DNA from 2 places in the Edaphobacter dinghuensis genome. Region 1 is predicted to be linked to the other one. Evidence: predicted binding sites of a transcription regulator. Region 1 holds the regulator's gene; the other holds the start of a gene.
What was found. The regulator LexA, encoded in region 1, represses DNA repair genes until DNA is damaged. The targets are predictions, from matches to a motif close to CANTTCGCTTTTTATTCGC.
Positions count from the first base shown of each region.

Region 1 (7,529 bases):
GCGTTGGTCTCTATCTGGGCGTGCCGTTTGCTGCGGGTTTCCTGACACGCTATGCGCTCATCCGTACGAAAGGCGAGGATTGGTATCTCACTCGCTTCGTACCTCGCATCAGTCCGCTAACACTCATCGCGTTGCTATTTACCATTCTCGTGATGTTCTCCCTCAAGGGTAATTTGATCGTGCGGCTGCCGTTGGATGTCGTGAAGATTGCCATTCCTTTGGTCGTCTACTTCCTTGTCATGTTCCTGGTAAGTTTCTGGATGGGAAGATACTTGGGCGCTGACTACGCGCAGTCGGCCACGCTGTCATTCACCGCTGCCGGAAACAACTTCGAACTGGCAATCGCTGTGTCAGTCGCTGTGTTCGGGTTAAATTCTGGAGAAGCGTTTGTCGGTGTAGTCGGCCCGCTGATCGAAGTTCCAGCCCTCATTGGCTTAGTGAACGTAGCCTTCTGGTTGCGTAGGCGACTCTACCTGGCCAGAAGTTAGTGCCCATAAGTCGGCTTGTCGCCAGTCGTTCAATCAGGCTAGCGCTAGTTGGGCGTTTCGTAATACTCGCGGGTTTAGCTTCCCACCATGACGTGCTTTGGGTGAGATGACGTGGGTTTAGGTGAGATGACGGCTAGAGCGATTCTCCTCTAGATGTAGTTTTGGCGATTCGAGCAAAACGCAGATTCCCTTCGGGAATGACAACAAGGAAGCTAGACCTTAGAGGAGATAGTTCTAGCTGTTAGCTGAACAAGGGCGATGCATGGCGCATGGGTGGTGGATGAGTTCCGTGGTGTTTCGCTAGGAGCTGCGTTGGTTGATGCCGAGGATGGTGAGCCAGTCGGTGGGAGCGTTGGCGAGGTGGTCGGGTGGCGTGGTGATGAGCGATTGTGGGGCGAGGCCGAAGGTGCAGCCGATGGATTGTGCTCCGGCGTTGCGGGCGGTGAGGACGTCTACGTGCGAGTCGCCGACCATGATGGTTTGGGCGGGGGTGATGGTTTGACCTGCGATGGCGGAGGCTTCGGCGATGAGGGTGAGGAGGCCGTGGGGATCGGGCTTTTTGGTGTGGAAGCTGTTGCCGCCGTAGTTCTGGAAGAAGAAGCGCGAGAGGCCGAAGTGCGCGCAGATGTCGCGTGAGGGGTTGACGGGTTTGTTGGTGAGGACGGCCATGAGGGTGTCGGGCCAGGCGGCGCGGATGGCTTCGAGCGAGAGGATGACGCCGGGATAGACGTAAGTGAAGTCGAGCTTGTGGATGCGGTAGTAGTCGAGAAAATAAGTGAGGACTTCGGTTACATATTCTTCGTCGTGGACGTCGCCTTCAGGGTCGCCGAGGGCGCGGCGGACGAGCATGGAGGCTCCGTCGCCGATGTAGCCGGCGATGACGGGTTCGGGCAGAGGCGGCTTGTTGAAGTGGGCGAGGGCGGCGTTGATGGAGTTGCAGAGGTCGACGCTGGAGTCGATGAGGGTTCCGTCGAGGTCGAAGACGATGAGGCGCGGCTGGGTGGGGAAGTGCATTTCTTAACGATAATCGACAGAACTGCGGTAAGCTTGCGGACGCAAGGAGGACGCGGATATGAGCGAGCTGGACAGAAGCGCATGGACACGAAGGCGATTTATGGCAGCAGTAGCGGCGACTGGAGTTGCAGGCGGTGCGATGATGCATGGCACAGCAGCCGAGGCGCAGCCTGTTGGCGCGGATGAGGCGATTCAGGAGCTGATGGCGGGCAATGCAAGGTTTGTCGCGGGCAAGCTGACCTCGTTCGACCTTGACCTGAAGATATTGAAGGCGGGAACGGTGGAGAAGCAGGAGCCGTTTGCGGCGATCCTGTCGTGCGCGGACTCGCGGGTGCCGGTGGAGCTGGTCTTCGACCAGAGCATTGGGCATTTGTTTGTGACGCGGGTTGCGGGGAATATGCTGACGCCTGAGATTATCGGCAGCCTGGAGTATGGCGTGGCGGTGCTTGGGATCAAGGCGATTATGGTGCTGGGACATGCGAAGTGCGGCGCGGTGAGCGCGGCGATGAAGGGGCAGGAGGTTCCGGGGCAGATCAGCTCGCTGTATCAGCATATGATGCCGGCGATCAAAGACATTCATGAGGATGTTGCGGCGGCGGTGAAGGCGAATGCGCTGTTTCAGGCTCGGCTGCTGGGGGTGAGCTCGACCGTGATTGCGAAGGCGATGAAGGATGATGGAGTGAAGGTTGTCGCGGGGTACTACGATCTTGCTACGGGGAAGGTGTTGCCGCTTTAGTGAGGTTGTTCTGGATGTCGTTTTGGGGATTCGAGCTGAACGCAGATTCCCTTCGGGAATGACAAACAAAAAGAAATCTATGCCAGAGAGGCCTATAGCTAGGCCTCTCTGGCATAGGCTGATGTTGCTGGTCGAACGAAAACAAATACAGGGGTCTCTCCGCTGCGCAACGGACGATGGAGCTGTCCGTTGCTTCGGTCGAGATGACGTACCTTTTTCCCTATCCAGAAAAGCTGCGGTTAGTTAATGCTGATGTCGCCTGAGCCGGTGTTGGCGCGGATGGTTGGGCCGCCTCCGTTGACCGTGCCGTTGACGTGGTGTTTGTTGATCTCGCCTTGCATTGCGATGGCTTGCGCTGTGCGTACGGAGCCTGAGCCGGTGCTCGCGTTGAGGTTGAAGCGAGCGGAGGAGCCTAGAGTGAGATGGATGGAGCCGGAGCCGGTATCGAGCTTCCAGTCGGAGGTGGGTTGGCCGGCGGCTTCGATGTTTCCTGAGCCGGTGCCTGCCTTGAGCGCTCCCGAGAGCCCCTCAAGCTGAATGGAGCCGGAGCCGGTCTGGGCGCGGACGTCGCCGCTTGCAGCCTGGTGAAGAAAGATGTTGCCGGAGCCGGTCTGGAGGTCGGCGGGGCCATGGATGCCTTCGGCGCGGACGTTGCCTGAGCCGGAGCTGGCTTTGATAGACGAGCCGACGTCCTGAATGTCGACGTCGCCGGAGCCGCTGCCAGCGTGGATGGTAGAAGCACGGGGGAGAGTGACGTCGTAGTCGATGCCGATGTTGCGGTAGAGGTCGTTGGAGTGGGTCTCGCCGATGCTGATGTTGTTGCCGTCCTGTGTGATGGGCGGGTTGTTAACGATCTGCTGGACGCGGGATTCGCTGTCGTTGTTGAACCATGAATTGCTGGGGTGAACGTGACCGATGATATGTATCTGATTGTCGGAGCCGGGACGAAGATGAATGTAGCCGGAGCCGGTAGAGATGGAGACGGTGGGTTCGTTGCTGACGTTGAGGGTGCGGGTGAAGTCTTTGCCGCCAGCGGCGAGGGCGGCTGTGGTGGCGAGAGCGAGAACGGCTGTGGCGAGAACACGGGCTTTCATAGATGCTCCTTGAACGCGAAGAATTAGAGGCCTAGCTATTGCTGAAGAATGACGGTGTCTCCGCTGTTGAGTCCAGCGAGAAGCTCGGTTTTGGTGCCGTTCGAGATGCCAGCCTTGATGGCGACTTTGCGGCGACCGTTCTTTTGTTTGGGGTCCGGGACTTCGACGGAGGCGTTGCGGTCCTTGTCGTAGATGACTGCCTGTTCGGGGATGGTAAGGACGTTTTTGTGCTCGTCGAGGATGATCTCGGCGTTGGCGGTCATGTTGGCTTTGAGTTCGCCGCCGGGGTTGTCGATGGAGACGCGGACCTCGAAGGTGGTGACGTTATCTTTTTCGACGCCGAGGGGAGCGATCTTGGTGACCTTGCCGTAGAAGGTCTTGTCCTTGAAGGATTCGACCTTGATGCGGGCGGGCTGGCCGAGGTAGACCTTGCCGATGTCGGACTCGTCGACCTTGCCCTGGACGTAGACCTGGGTGGTGTCGCCGATGGTCATGACGAGCGTGGCGGTGGAGCCGAGGACGAGGATGGAGCTGACGGCGTCGCCGACTTCGACGTCGCGGGAGAGGACGGTGCCGTCCATGGGCGAGGTGATGGTGGTGTAGCTGAACTGCTCTTCAAGCTGGCGGAGAGAGGCCTGGGCCTCGGAGACCTGCGACTGCGCCTGCTTGAGTTTGGCGTTGTCGACGGTGATCTGGGCGACGGCTTTGTCGCGGGTGTTGGCGGCGAAGAGATATTTCTGCTCGGCGTCGTCGAGGGCCTGCTTGGAGACGACGCCATCTTTGGACATCTGGAGGGCGCGCTCGTAGGTGTGCTTGTACATGGGCAGGTCGGGCGCCTCGGCGTTGACCTTGTCGTATTCGATGGAGGCAGAGGCGGCGCGTGCGTTCGATTCCGCGGCGGCAAGCTGGGCCTTTTGTGCGGCCACCTGCGCGAGGATCTCGATCTGGTCGAGCTGGGCGAGGAGCTGGCCCTGATGAACGTGGGCGTTGATGTCGACGAAGAGCTTGGTGACGATGCCGCTGGCCTTGGATTTGACCTCGACCTTGGTGATGGGCTGGACCTTACCGGTGGCGACGACGGAGCGGGCGATGTCTCCCCGCTCGACCTTGGCAAGCTGCGAAGGATCGATCTTGGTGCTGCTGCCGGTGGCAGCGATGGTGATGCCGGCAATGACTGCGATGAGCAGAACAGCGATGCCGCCCCAGATCCAGAGTTTGCGTTTATTCTTGCGCGCTGTTGCCACGTGGTCGCTCCGATGCCGGTTGAGATGAACGATTGAGCCGTCTCGGAGCAGTTTACGCAGAATATTGCTGGTTGGTTCCGTTATGGGTGTAAATATCGCTGATGAATTTTTGGAAGGCCAGGCTCAGGCATATTTGCGTAGAACGCCAAGGACTTTGCCCTGGATGCTGACGTTGGCGGCGGGGGCGTAGATGGGGGCCATCTCGGCGTTGGAGGGCTGGAGGCGGATCATGCTGCCCTCGCGATAGAAGCGCTTGAGGGTAGCGTCGGAGCCGTCGACCAGGGCGACGATGATCTCGCCTTCGCGAGCGGTGCGGGTGCGCTCGACCAGGACGTAGTCGCCGGAGACGATGTGCTCGTCGCGCATGGAGTCGCCGCGAACCTCGAGGGCGAAGACCTCGCGGTTGCCGATGATGTCGTTCAACGAGATACTTTCGGCGGTTTCGATGGCTTCTACGGGCTGGCCGGCGGCGATGCGGCCGAGCAGGGGAAGACGCTCGGAGCCCTTCTTCGCCGATCGGGCCGGAAGGACATCGATGGAACGGCTGCGGTTATGGGCGCGCTGGAGCAGCCCTTTGTTCTGCAGGTTGGTGACGTGCTTATGCACGGTGGCAAGAGAACTGAGGCCGAGACCACTGGCGATCTCCTCGTAGGACGGAGAGTAACCATTCTTTTGCGTGAAGCCGGAGAGAAAGTCGAGGACCTCTTTTTGCCGCCGCGTGATAGCCATGCGGAGATTGTAGCGAATAAAAGGCGAATTGCAATAGCTAACTTTACTTTATTGATTCTTAATTTTTCCAGGTACCGATAGTGGGGCATAATTCCCATTTTGAAATGGGGGTATGCAAAAAGATTCACATTCATCTTGTCTCCTCGCCCGGGATCAACCAAGGTGGTTACACGCCGTTGGAATTTGTGACCACAACGGAGATGGAGACAAAAAATGCAGGTATTGATTGTTGAAGATGACGCCGCCTTGGGATCGTTTCTGCAGAAGGGTATGAAGTTGGAGGGCCATGAGGTGCAGTGGGTCGGGGATGGAGAGGCGGCTCTCGCCTATGCCGAAGAGCATCGGCCCGATCTGATGGTGTTGGATCTCAGTCTGCCTCGAAAAGATGGGACGGAGGTCCTGGCAGAGATGCAGGGCCGTTTCGACGAGATGGCCGTGTTGGTATTGACGGGACGGAGCCAGGTGGAAGAGCGGGTGAAGTGCCTGAACCTGGGAGCGGACGACTGCCTGTTGAAGCCGTTCAGCTTTCATGAGCTGACGGCACGATGCCGGGCGCTGTTGCGGCGGCGCGAGCAGTTTGCCGATCCGGTGCTGCGTCATGGCGACGTCGAGCTGAACCGCATGGACCGCAGGGTCTCGCGTAGCGGCGTGGCCGTGGAGCTGACGGTGAAGGAGTTCAACCTGCTGGAGTTTCTGATGCTGCGGCGAGGGCGGTGTTGCAGCCGTACCGAGCTGCTGCAGGAGGTCTGGCACATGTCGCCGGATGTGGGCACGAATGTCGTGGACGTGTACATCAACTACCTGAGAAAGAAGTTGACGGTAAGCGATGAGGACGTTGACGCGAGCTATCCCGTGATTGAGACGGTGCGCGGCGAGGGCTACCAGATGGGCAGCATCAGGAAGATGCCGCAACGGGTCTGCGATATTCCGCGACGTGCGATGTTTGCCAGTGCGTAGTGGGACGCAACCATCGGACGCGGAGCTTGTCGCAAGAATGGACGATGCGCTGCACGGGCTGTGTCAGCCGCTGACGGTGCTGCAATGCAGGCTGGCGATGGGCGAGCTGATCGGCGGACAGGACGCGATGCGGACGGCGATCGCCGAAGCTCTAGTGGAGTGTACGCGGGTGAATCTGGCGGTGAGCCTGATGCGTGAGATGTTGCAGCACGAGCTACAGAAAGATCGAGACGGGCAGGAGAGGACGAGGTGAATCGGATGGGCGCAGGGCAGGAGACGCTGGCGGGGATGGACATTGTGGAAGTGGCGGCGCGCACGGTCGTGCTGGCAAGCGCGGATGCGGGACTGCGGCAGAGGCTGCGGCGGTCGTTGACGGGGCTGCGCTGGCAGGTGCGCGAGGCGACGGGCGGCGCGGAGGCGATGGCGCAGTTGGAGGCCTCGCGTCCGGAGGCGCTGCTGGTGGATAGCTGGCTGCCTGACCTTGAGGTGGGCGAGTTCGCCGGGCAGGTGCGAACGATGTATCCATCGATGGAGATGCTGCGGGTGGATGGCGGCGTGGATGGAGGGGCGCGCAGCCCGAGAAGGAATGAGCTGCTCCATGCGCTGCGCGAGGCACAGGAGGCTCCGCTGAACGACACGGCGGCGTGGAAGGCGGCACCGATCACATTGCCTCGCAATACGGGCAGAGCACCCTCGGTGGTGAAGAGCTTCGATCAGGAGGCGGCGCGGCGAGCGTTGTCGGTTCTGCTGGGGCGCGAGGAGAGCACGCACGCGGAGAGCGCGGCGAGCCATGCTTTGCCGGATGAGGTGATGCTGCCCGAGCTGGTCGGTGCGAGCGCGCCGATGCGGGAGCTGGCGCGGCTGATTCGGCTGGTGGCTCCGCGCTCGACGACGGTGTTGATCGAGGGAGAGACGGGATCGGGCAAGGAGGTTGTGGCGCAGGCGCTGCATCGGCTGAGCGAGCGGGCGTCGAAGCCGTTTACGGTGTTGAACTGCGCGGCGATTCCGGAGGCGCTGCTCGAGGCGGAGCTGTTTGGCCACGCTCGCGGAGCATTTACCGGAGCAGTGCAGTCGCGGACGGGAAGAATCGAAGCGGCTCATGGCGGCACGTTATTTCTCGATGAGATTGGGGAGATGCCGCTGGCGTTGCAGGCGAAGATGCTGCGCTTTCTGGAGTGCGGCGAGCTGCAGCGGGTGGGCGACAACGATGTGGTCCGCGTGGACGTGCGCGTGATTGCGGCGACGCATCAGCCGTTGCAGCAGCGGT
Region 1 is NZ_BMGT01000003.1:278,801-286,329, forward strand. It holds gene arsB (ACR3 family arsenite efflux transporter) at 1-488, shown strand, start outside; gene IEW09_RS13070 (HAD family hydrolase) at 789-1,502, opposite strand; gene IEW09_RS13075 (carbonic anhydrase) at 1,561-2,238, shown strand; gene IEW09_RS13080 (DUF4097 family beta strand repeat-containing protein) at 2,478-3,332, opposite strand; gene IEW09_RS13085 (efflux RND transporter periplasmic adaptor subunit) at 3,368-4,576, opposite strand; gene lexA (transcriptional repressor LexA) at 4,700-5,305, opposite strand; gene IEW09_RS13095 (response regulator transcription factor) at 5,519-6,262, shown strand; gene IEW09_RS13100 (hypothetical protein) at 6,300-6,515, shown strand; gene IEW09_RS13105 (sigma-54-dependent transcriptional regulator) at 6,521-7,529, shown strand, end outside.

Region 2 (7,529 bases), on a different contig from region 1:
CGGAGGGTATTCGTGATCGGATCTTCGATCCGTTCTTTTCAACCAAACCGATGGGGCAAGGAAACGGCCTTGGGCTTGATATCGTGAGACGCCTGGTTCTTCATAACGACGGTGCGATCGAATTCGAATCACAGCCCGGACTGACTGATTTTCGGGTCAAGCTGCCCATTGCAAGTGAAGCTTAAATACGCCGGCGCCGATGATTTGGATTTGATCTAAGAGCAGATTGATCCGTAGAAACGGGCGCTGCGAAAACTCTGTAACTCGCCGAGCCTGTGAGCGTCTAAGGATTAGTTGTTACTCGACCCCAGGGGGATCGAAGCCACGATGAATACAGCTTTCAAATGGCGTAGACCGATGTTGCATGTGCTGGCACTTATTGCTATCGCCTGCTGGACCATGATTGCCGGTCAGACAAGAGCAGAAGCCCAGGAGCCGCCAAGCATCGTCGGAAGCTCGCCGCTCTATGGTTTGACTGGTGCGACCGCCTGGATCAACTCCAAGCCGCTGACCGCGAAGGAGCTTAAAGGAAAGGTTGTCCTCGTCGACTTCTGGACCTATTCCTGCATCAACTGCCTGCGCTCTCTGCCATACATACAGGCGTGGGCGAACAAGTACAAAGATAGCGGCCTTGTTGTGATCGGCGTGCATACGCCGGAGTTCGACTTTGAGAAACAGTTGCCGAATGTGCAGAAGGCTGTTCAGAAGCTTGGCATCACGTATCCCGTGGCGCTCGATAGCAACTACAAGATCTGGAACGCGTTCCACAACGAGTACTGGCCTGCTCACTACTTCATCGACGCTAAAGGAAAGGTACGCTTCGAGCACTTCGGCGAAGGAAACTATGATCAGTCAGAACATTGGATTCAACAGCTCTTGCAGGAGCGATCCGGAAAACCGATGGCTGGCGGAGATGTCAGCGTCCATGCGCAAGGAGTGGAAGCTGCTGCGGACATGAATGACGTGCGATCGCCGGAGACATACATCGGCTACGCTCGTGCCGACCACTTCGCGTCACCGGGCGGCATCAAGCAGGATGCCGAAAAGTCCTACACAGCGCCCGCCAACCCTGGATTGAATGAGTGGGGGCTTGCCGGTCAGTGGGTGGATCAAAAGCAGATTGCCGTGCTTAAATCGGCTGGCGGAAAGATCGTCTTTCATTTTCATGCGCGCGATCTGCATCTTGTGCTCGGCCCGACGGCCGACGGCAAGCCGGTTCGCTTCCGGGTGACCATTGACGGTCATGCGCCCGGAGAGAATCATGGTGTCGATACGGACGCACAGGGCAACGGCGTTGTCAAAGAGCATCGCTTGTATCAGCTGGTGAGGCAAAGAGGAGCCGTCGCCGATCATGTCTTCACCATTGAGTTTGAAGATCCAGGGGTGCAGGCATTTTCTTTCACCTTTGGATGATGCAGAGCGAACAGGAGGCACCCATGACAAACAAGCGAATGGATGAGCCGGGCATTTTGACGCGTCGTGCTTTTGTTCTTGCCGGTAGCGCTGCTGCCGCGGTCGCCGCATTCAGCTTTCGAGATAACACTGCAAGGGTCGAGGCCAAAAGCGCAACGCCGAAAGAGGTCAAGATTGTGCAGTTCTCCGATTCGGGGCAGCGAGAGGATGTTGTCACCGAGCCGATGGTCGTCAAGACCGATGCGGAATGGAAGCAACTGTTATCTCCTGATTCGTTTGAGGTGACACGCCGCGCCGGCACGGAGCGAGCGTTCAGCGGACAGTATTGGAACAATCACGACAAGGGACTCTACCGCTGCATCTGCTGCAACACCGCGCTCTTCAGCTCCGATACCAAGTTTGAGTCGGGGACAGGATGGCCGAGCTTCTGGCAGCCGATTGCAAAGGAAAATGTTCGCGAGAGCACGGACCTTTCGCTCGGCATGGCTCGCACGGCGGTCTCGTGCCGGTTGTGCGATTCGCATTTAGGGCATGTATTCGACGATGGCCCAAAGCCGACAGGACTTCGCTACTGCATGAACTCTTTGTCGCTTCGATTTATCAAAGCCTAAGATTTTGGGTCGGTTTTCTTTCGCATATCTACGGAATTAACGATGCATACGGCACGGTGTCGGTACGAGCCGTATATTTCTAAGATGTGTGTAACTACTTCCCTATAAGATGAATCGAAATCATCTTCTGTAATCAATTCAATATATTGGCGTAATCGATCCTGGAAAGGGATGTATGAGCTCTGAGTTTTGCCGGAACGTGATTATTGGAAGCGGTGAGGGTGGAAAGTATCTTGCGTGGCATCTGGCCCAGTCCGGCGAGCCGACGATGGTTCTCGAGCGAAGATGGATCGGCGGTTCTTGCCCCAACATCAATTGTCTTCCTGCGAAGAACGAGATATGGAGCGCCAAGGTCGCCGATCTCGCACACCATGCGCGGAATTTCGGCACGATAACCGGCCCGGTCTCGATTGATATGGAGGGCGTGCGACGGCGAAAGCGGGAGATGGTGGAGGCACTGGTTGCGATCCATGTGAACAAGTACAAGTCTACCGGCGCTGAACTGGTTATGGGTGAGGCCACCTTTGTAGAGCCGAAGACGATTGCGGTACGACTCAACGATGGAGGTCAAAGGACGATCGCTGCGGAACGCATCTTCCTTAACCTCGGCACGCACGCAGCGATTCCTCCTGTTCCGGGCCTGCAGGAGTCCTCGCCGATGACGCACATCGAGATCCTTGAACTCGATCGTCTGCCGGAACACCTTATTGTCATTGGCGGCGGCTACGTCGGTCTGGAATTTGCGCAGGCTTATCGCCGCTTCGGCAGCAAGGTCACCATCCTGCAACGCGCTGCCCAGCTCATTCCCGACCAGGACGCAGATATTGCAGAAGAGTTGCAGAGAATCCTCATCTCTGAGGGCATCGACATTCTTACATCGGTCGAGATTACTCAGGTCAAAGGACACTCGGGCAAACAGGTGAGCCTTGCAGTGAAGACGCCACAGGGTGAGAAAGAGATCAATGGAAGTCACATTCTGGCTGCCGCCGGTCGCGTTCCGAACACCTCGGGGATCGGCCTTGAACTCGCCGGAGTCAAGCTCACTCCAAAGGGTTGGATACAGGTCAACGATCGTCTTGAAACAACAGCGGCGAATGTATGGGCGATCGGTGAGTGTGCCGGTAGCCCGCAGTTCACGCACGCTTCTCTCGACGACTTTCGCATCATTCGCGACAATCTTGCCGGTGGCAATCGATCCACGCGGGACCGCCTGATGCCCTCGTGTCTGTTTACCGATCCGCAGGTCGCACGCGTTGGCCTCTCGGAGAATGAAGCAAAGAATAAGGGGATTCCCGTTGAGGTGGCGCGAGTGCCAATGGCCTCGGTCCTTCGCACCAGAACGATCGGCGAGACCAGCGGCTTTATGAAGGCCTTACTATCCCCTGCCGATGGTCGCATCCTGGGCTTCGCCATGATTGGAGCAGAAGCAGGCGAGGTGATGACCGTGGTGCAAATGGCCATTCAGGCCAATGCGAACTACACCGTTCTGCGGGATGCTGTTATCTCGCATCCCACTATGTCCGAGGGGCTGAACGTTCTCTTTTCGGCCGTCAAGAGGAGCAAGGGATGAGCTATAAGGCATGGTCAGTTGAAGAAGCCGGCGGTGAGTTTCACACCATTCAGTTAGATCACCAGCCTCTCGAGGCAACTCAGGTTCTAGTGAGAATCGCTGCCGCAGGGCTGAACCCGCTCGATACAAAGATCCGTGCAGGCAAGGCTGAACATGCTCGGCAACCGCTGCCCGCCGTGCTCGGATTGGATATGGCGGGGATAGTTGAAGACACGGGATCCGCAGTGACGACCTTTAAGCCGGGAGATGAGGTGTATGGCCTGGTCGGTGGCGTTGGAGGTCTGCAGGGCACTCTTGCTCAGAAGATTATCGTCGACGCCGATCTGCTCGCTCATAAGCCGAAGGCCCTCTCGATGCGTCAGGCAGCAGCACTTCCTTTGAGCACCATTACCGCATGGGAGGGGCTCGTAGACCATGCAAAGGTGCACGAGAATCAGACGATACTCATTCACGCCGGTGCTGGAGGCGTCGGCCATGTCGCAGTTCAGATTGCTGTGGCCTATGGAGCCAAGGTCTTTACTACGGTCTCGAACGATAAGAGAAAGATCGCGGAAGACTTCGGCGCTGTCCCCATCGACTATCGCTCTTCTTCGGTCGAAGAGTATGTTGCTACGTCAACGAAGGGAAAGGGATTCGACATCGTGTACGACACGGTTGGAGGAGCAACACTGGATGCCTCACTCGCCGCGGTCAAGCGATATACGGGACATGCACTCAGTTGCCTGGGATGGGGATCTCACTCGCTGGCGCCGCTCTCATTTCGAGGTGCGACCTACTCTGGTGTGTTCACTCTATTGCCTTTGCTTACGGGCGATTTCAGGGCACATCACGGAGAGATACTGAGCATGGCCGCCAAGCTTGCCGACGAAGGAAAGCTCAAGCCGTTGTTGAGTGAAAGAACCTTTGCGATGGAAGATCTCGATGGCGCTTTTCGTCTTATAGAGGCTGGATCTTTGGGAAAGGTCACTGTTGAGCCTCTGTAGTTGCCTCTTCCCTTTCTGGGGGCCATCTCAGCCTTTGAAGTTGCTGAGCCCTACGCCGACAAGGCGATAGAGTTGTTGCGGGGGAAGATCGATTCGCTCGCAAAGGCTAAGGGCGATGCCGGTCAAAGCCTCGCAGGTAGCGATCGGTTCGTTCGGCGTCATGCTTCGCGTCAACGAGCTGAACTCCTTCGTCTTCAGCTTGAGCACAACCGTTCGACCCTGCCGGGCATTGCTTTTTGAGGCAAGCCAGATTTTTTCCGCCAGACGGCGGATGTGTATCTCGCACTCCGTTAGCGGGATGTCGTCGGGAAAGGTATCTTCGGCTGAGATCTGCTTGCTCACGCGATTGGATACCACGGGATTATGGTCGATGCCGCGTGCCAGTTCGTAGAGCCGCTGGCCGTAGCTCCCAAAGTGATATGCCAGAGCGGCGAGCCCCATCGCATAGATATCGCCCACAAGCTTGATGCCTGTCTCTGCCATGCGAGCCTCTGTCACCTTGCCCACGCCGGGAATGCGGCCGACGGGAAGGGTTAGAAGAAACTGCTGAACTTCGTGGGGCTGAATGACAAAGAGGCCATTCGGCTTTCGCCAGTCGGAGGCAATCTTGGCTAGAAATTTATTGGGGGCCACTCCCGCTGAAGCAGTAAGGTTCAGCTCTTCATAGATCTGTTGCCGAATGGTTTTGGCAACGAGCGTTGCGGTTGGCAGACCTGTCTTATTCTCCGTGACATCGAGGTATGCCTCGTCGAGCGATAACGGCTCAATGAGATCGGTGTGCCGCTCGAAGATCGCGCGCACCGCCTGCGACACCGCCTTATAGCGCACGAAATCGGGAGGCACGAAGATCGCCTGCGGACATAGGCGTTCGGCGCTTACAGCAGGCATGGCCGAGCGCACGCCGAAGCGGCGGGCCTCATACGAGGCTGCACAAACTACCGAACGCTTCCCTTTCCAGGCGACGACTACAGGTCGGCCACGAAGAGATGGATCGTCCCGCTGTTCCACCGAGGCATAGAACGCATCCATGTCGACGTGGACGATCTTGCGCTTGCCCAATGCAGCGATATCCGGCTCATACGCAGGATCGCGATCAGGCATTGCATGACCCGCATGATCGGGAGTGTTTTAAAAATGCCTCCGCAAGCGCTTGCGGCAGAGGTATCTCTGTGGCACGAGATAATCTCTCGTCAACACCGAACCAACGCTCGAGTGCCGCTTCCCTTTCGCGTCTCCGCATTCTGCGCCTTGCCTCGCAGTCATTGTGTCATATTCGCCTTACCTTCGCCAAGGCTATTGCGCTTGACTCGATGGGCTATTCGGCAGTTGCCATCAATCCATTGCGAGGCTTGGTCACGAATAAAATGGCGCGCTAATGGTCCGTTGTATGTGCCCAACTGCGCCATGCTGCCGGTGCGGAGATGGCCGCAGCAAGACCAAGAATGATTGTGCTGAGAATCCAGGAAGCCACTCCAGACAGGCCGAGTGGGCCTCTGGAGTTGTGAAAGGCCAGGGCCGACAGATGGATTGCGCTATAGCCCCAGACAACAACGCCCATCAACATCACGAAGATTCCCGCTGCCGCCAATGGCGATAGCGCTGCGGCAAACGATAGCGGATGCAGCTTCACATCGATGCCGGGAAGTGCGAGATGCAGCTCGGGAAATTGGTCACCGCGAATGAGCTGCGAAATACTGGCTGCACTTGCGGAACAACAGAGTATCAGCAGGGCTGCGCTTATCGCCCCGGTGATCCAACGAACAGAGTATGAGGGCCAGTCTGGACGGGAGAAAGCTACAGCCCATGGCGATGCCGCCCAATGCCCATTCGTAAAGGCGAGCACTGCGGCTATCCAGGCGATGAACACCGTGATCGAGATCAGAGGAACCGCCAACTGCAGATAGATACTGCGTCGCCGTTTGCGGATTGCATTCAAGCCTATGGACCACGCGAGCGGTAAACCAGCAACCACTAGAGCGGAAACTGCGAGTACGCAGCCGGCCTGAATCATCTTCCAACTGGCTGCGAGTATCGAACTCTGGCCCATGGCAGCCAGAAGTGGAGAGTCGTCAACCATTCCGTAGAGGATGAGACCGGCGATAACCGCTATCATCCATGCAGACCAGACTGATCCAACCACATTGCCTTGATTGCGTTCTTGCGACATTGCAGCTTGCATGTGCGCCTCCCCTGCTGACCAAAGAACATTCGTAACGATCTTGAAAGAAATTGGATGCTGTTCAAGTAAAGCGGCAAACTCTTGCCCATAACGCGTTCGCCACCGCCGCGGATAGAAGCGAACCAGGCGTGCTGCAGTGCTCGAGGTCATTTGGCCTCCAGTTTGCGCAGGCCCGCGAGCGCTACCTGACGCATCGCCAACAACCTGGCGCGAAGCGCGCGCCGACCGGCTGCCGTTAACCGATAAGGCTGGCGACGCTCTTCAACGACGAGCGGCTCGATGAGCCCCTGCTGCTCCAGTCGGGTAATTGCGCCATAGAGCGTACCGGGGCCAAGGCGCGCGCCGCTCAATTGCTCGATCTCGTCGATCATGGCGTATCCATGCTTCGGCCCATCTGCCAGACTGGCGAGGACGAGCAAAGGTGGATCGGAAAAATGTTCTGTCTTCGTCATGCTTGCTACGCCTCACGTACTACGTATGACGTAATAGTGAGACAAGAACGCCATATTGTCAATAGCGTCTGTTTCGTCGAGCAGCGTCTCAATGACTAGACAATGCGGCGAATAATTGAGTTACTTTCGTAATCAATAAGAAGAGAAATTAGAAGGTTGACATGATGAACCAAGCTTGGCATGATAGGCCTCTGAATGATCTGCACTTACACGGCGATCTAACCGGGACCGCGTTTTAGGCCATGTTTAGAATGCTTTGAGCAGTTCACGTCAAAAAGCTCCAGGCTATGCCAGGGGATAGTTACTCTTGCAAGAAAAGGG
Region 2 is NZ_BMGT01000002.1:48,399-55,927, reverse strand. It holds gene IEW09_RS05920 (sensor histidine kinase) at 1-185, shown strand, start outside; gene IEW09_RS05915 (thioredoxin family protein) at 328-1,413, shown strand; gene msrB (peptide-methionine (R)-S-oxide reductase MsrB) at 1,437-2,024, shown strand; gene IEW09_RS05905 (FAD-dependent oxidoreductase) at 2,200-3,594, shown strand; gene IEW09_RS05900 (zinc-dependent alcohol dehydrogenase family protein) at 3,591-4,577, shown strand; gene dinB (DNA polymerase IV) at 4,605-5,678, opposite strand; gene IEW09_RS05890 (hypothetical protein) at 5,950-6,906, opposite strand; gene IEW09_RS05885 (PadR family transcriptional regulator) at 6,903-7,208, opposite strand.
Region 2: dinB (DNA polymerase IV) is a predicted target of LexA. The motif match lies at 5,847-5,865, and genes of this name have one in related genera.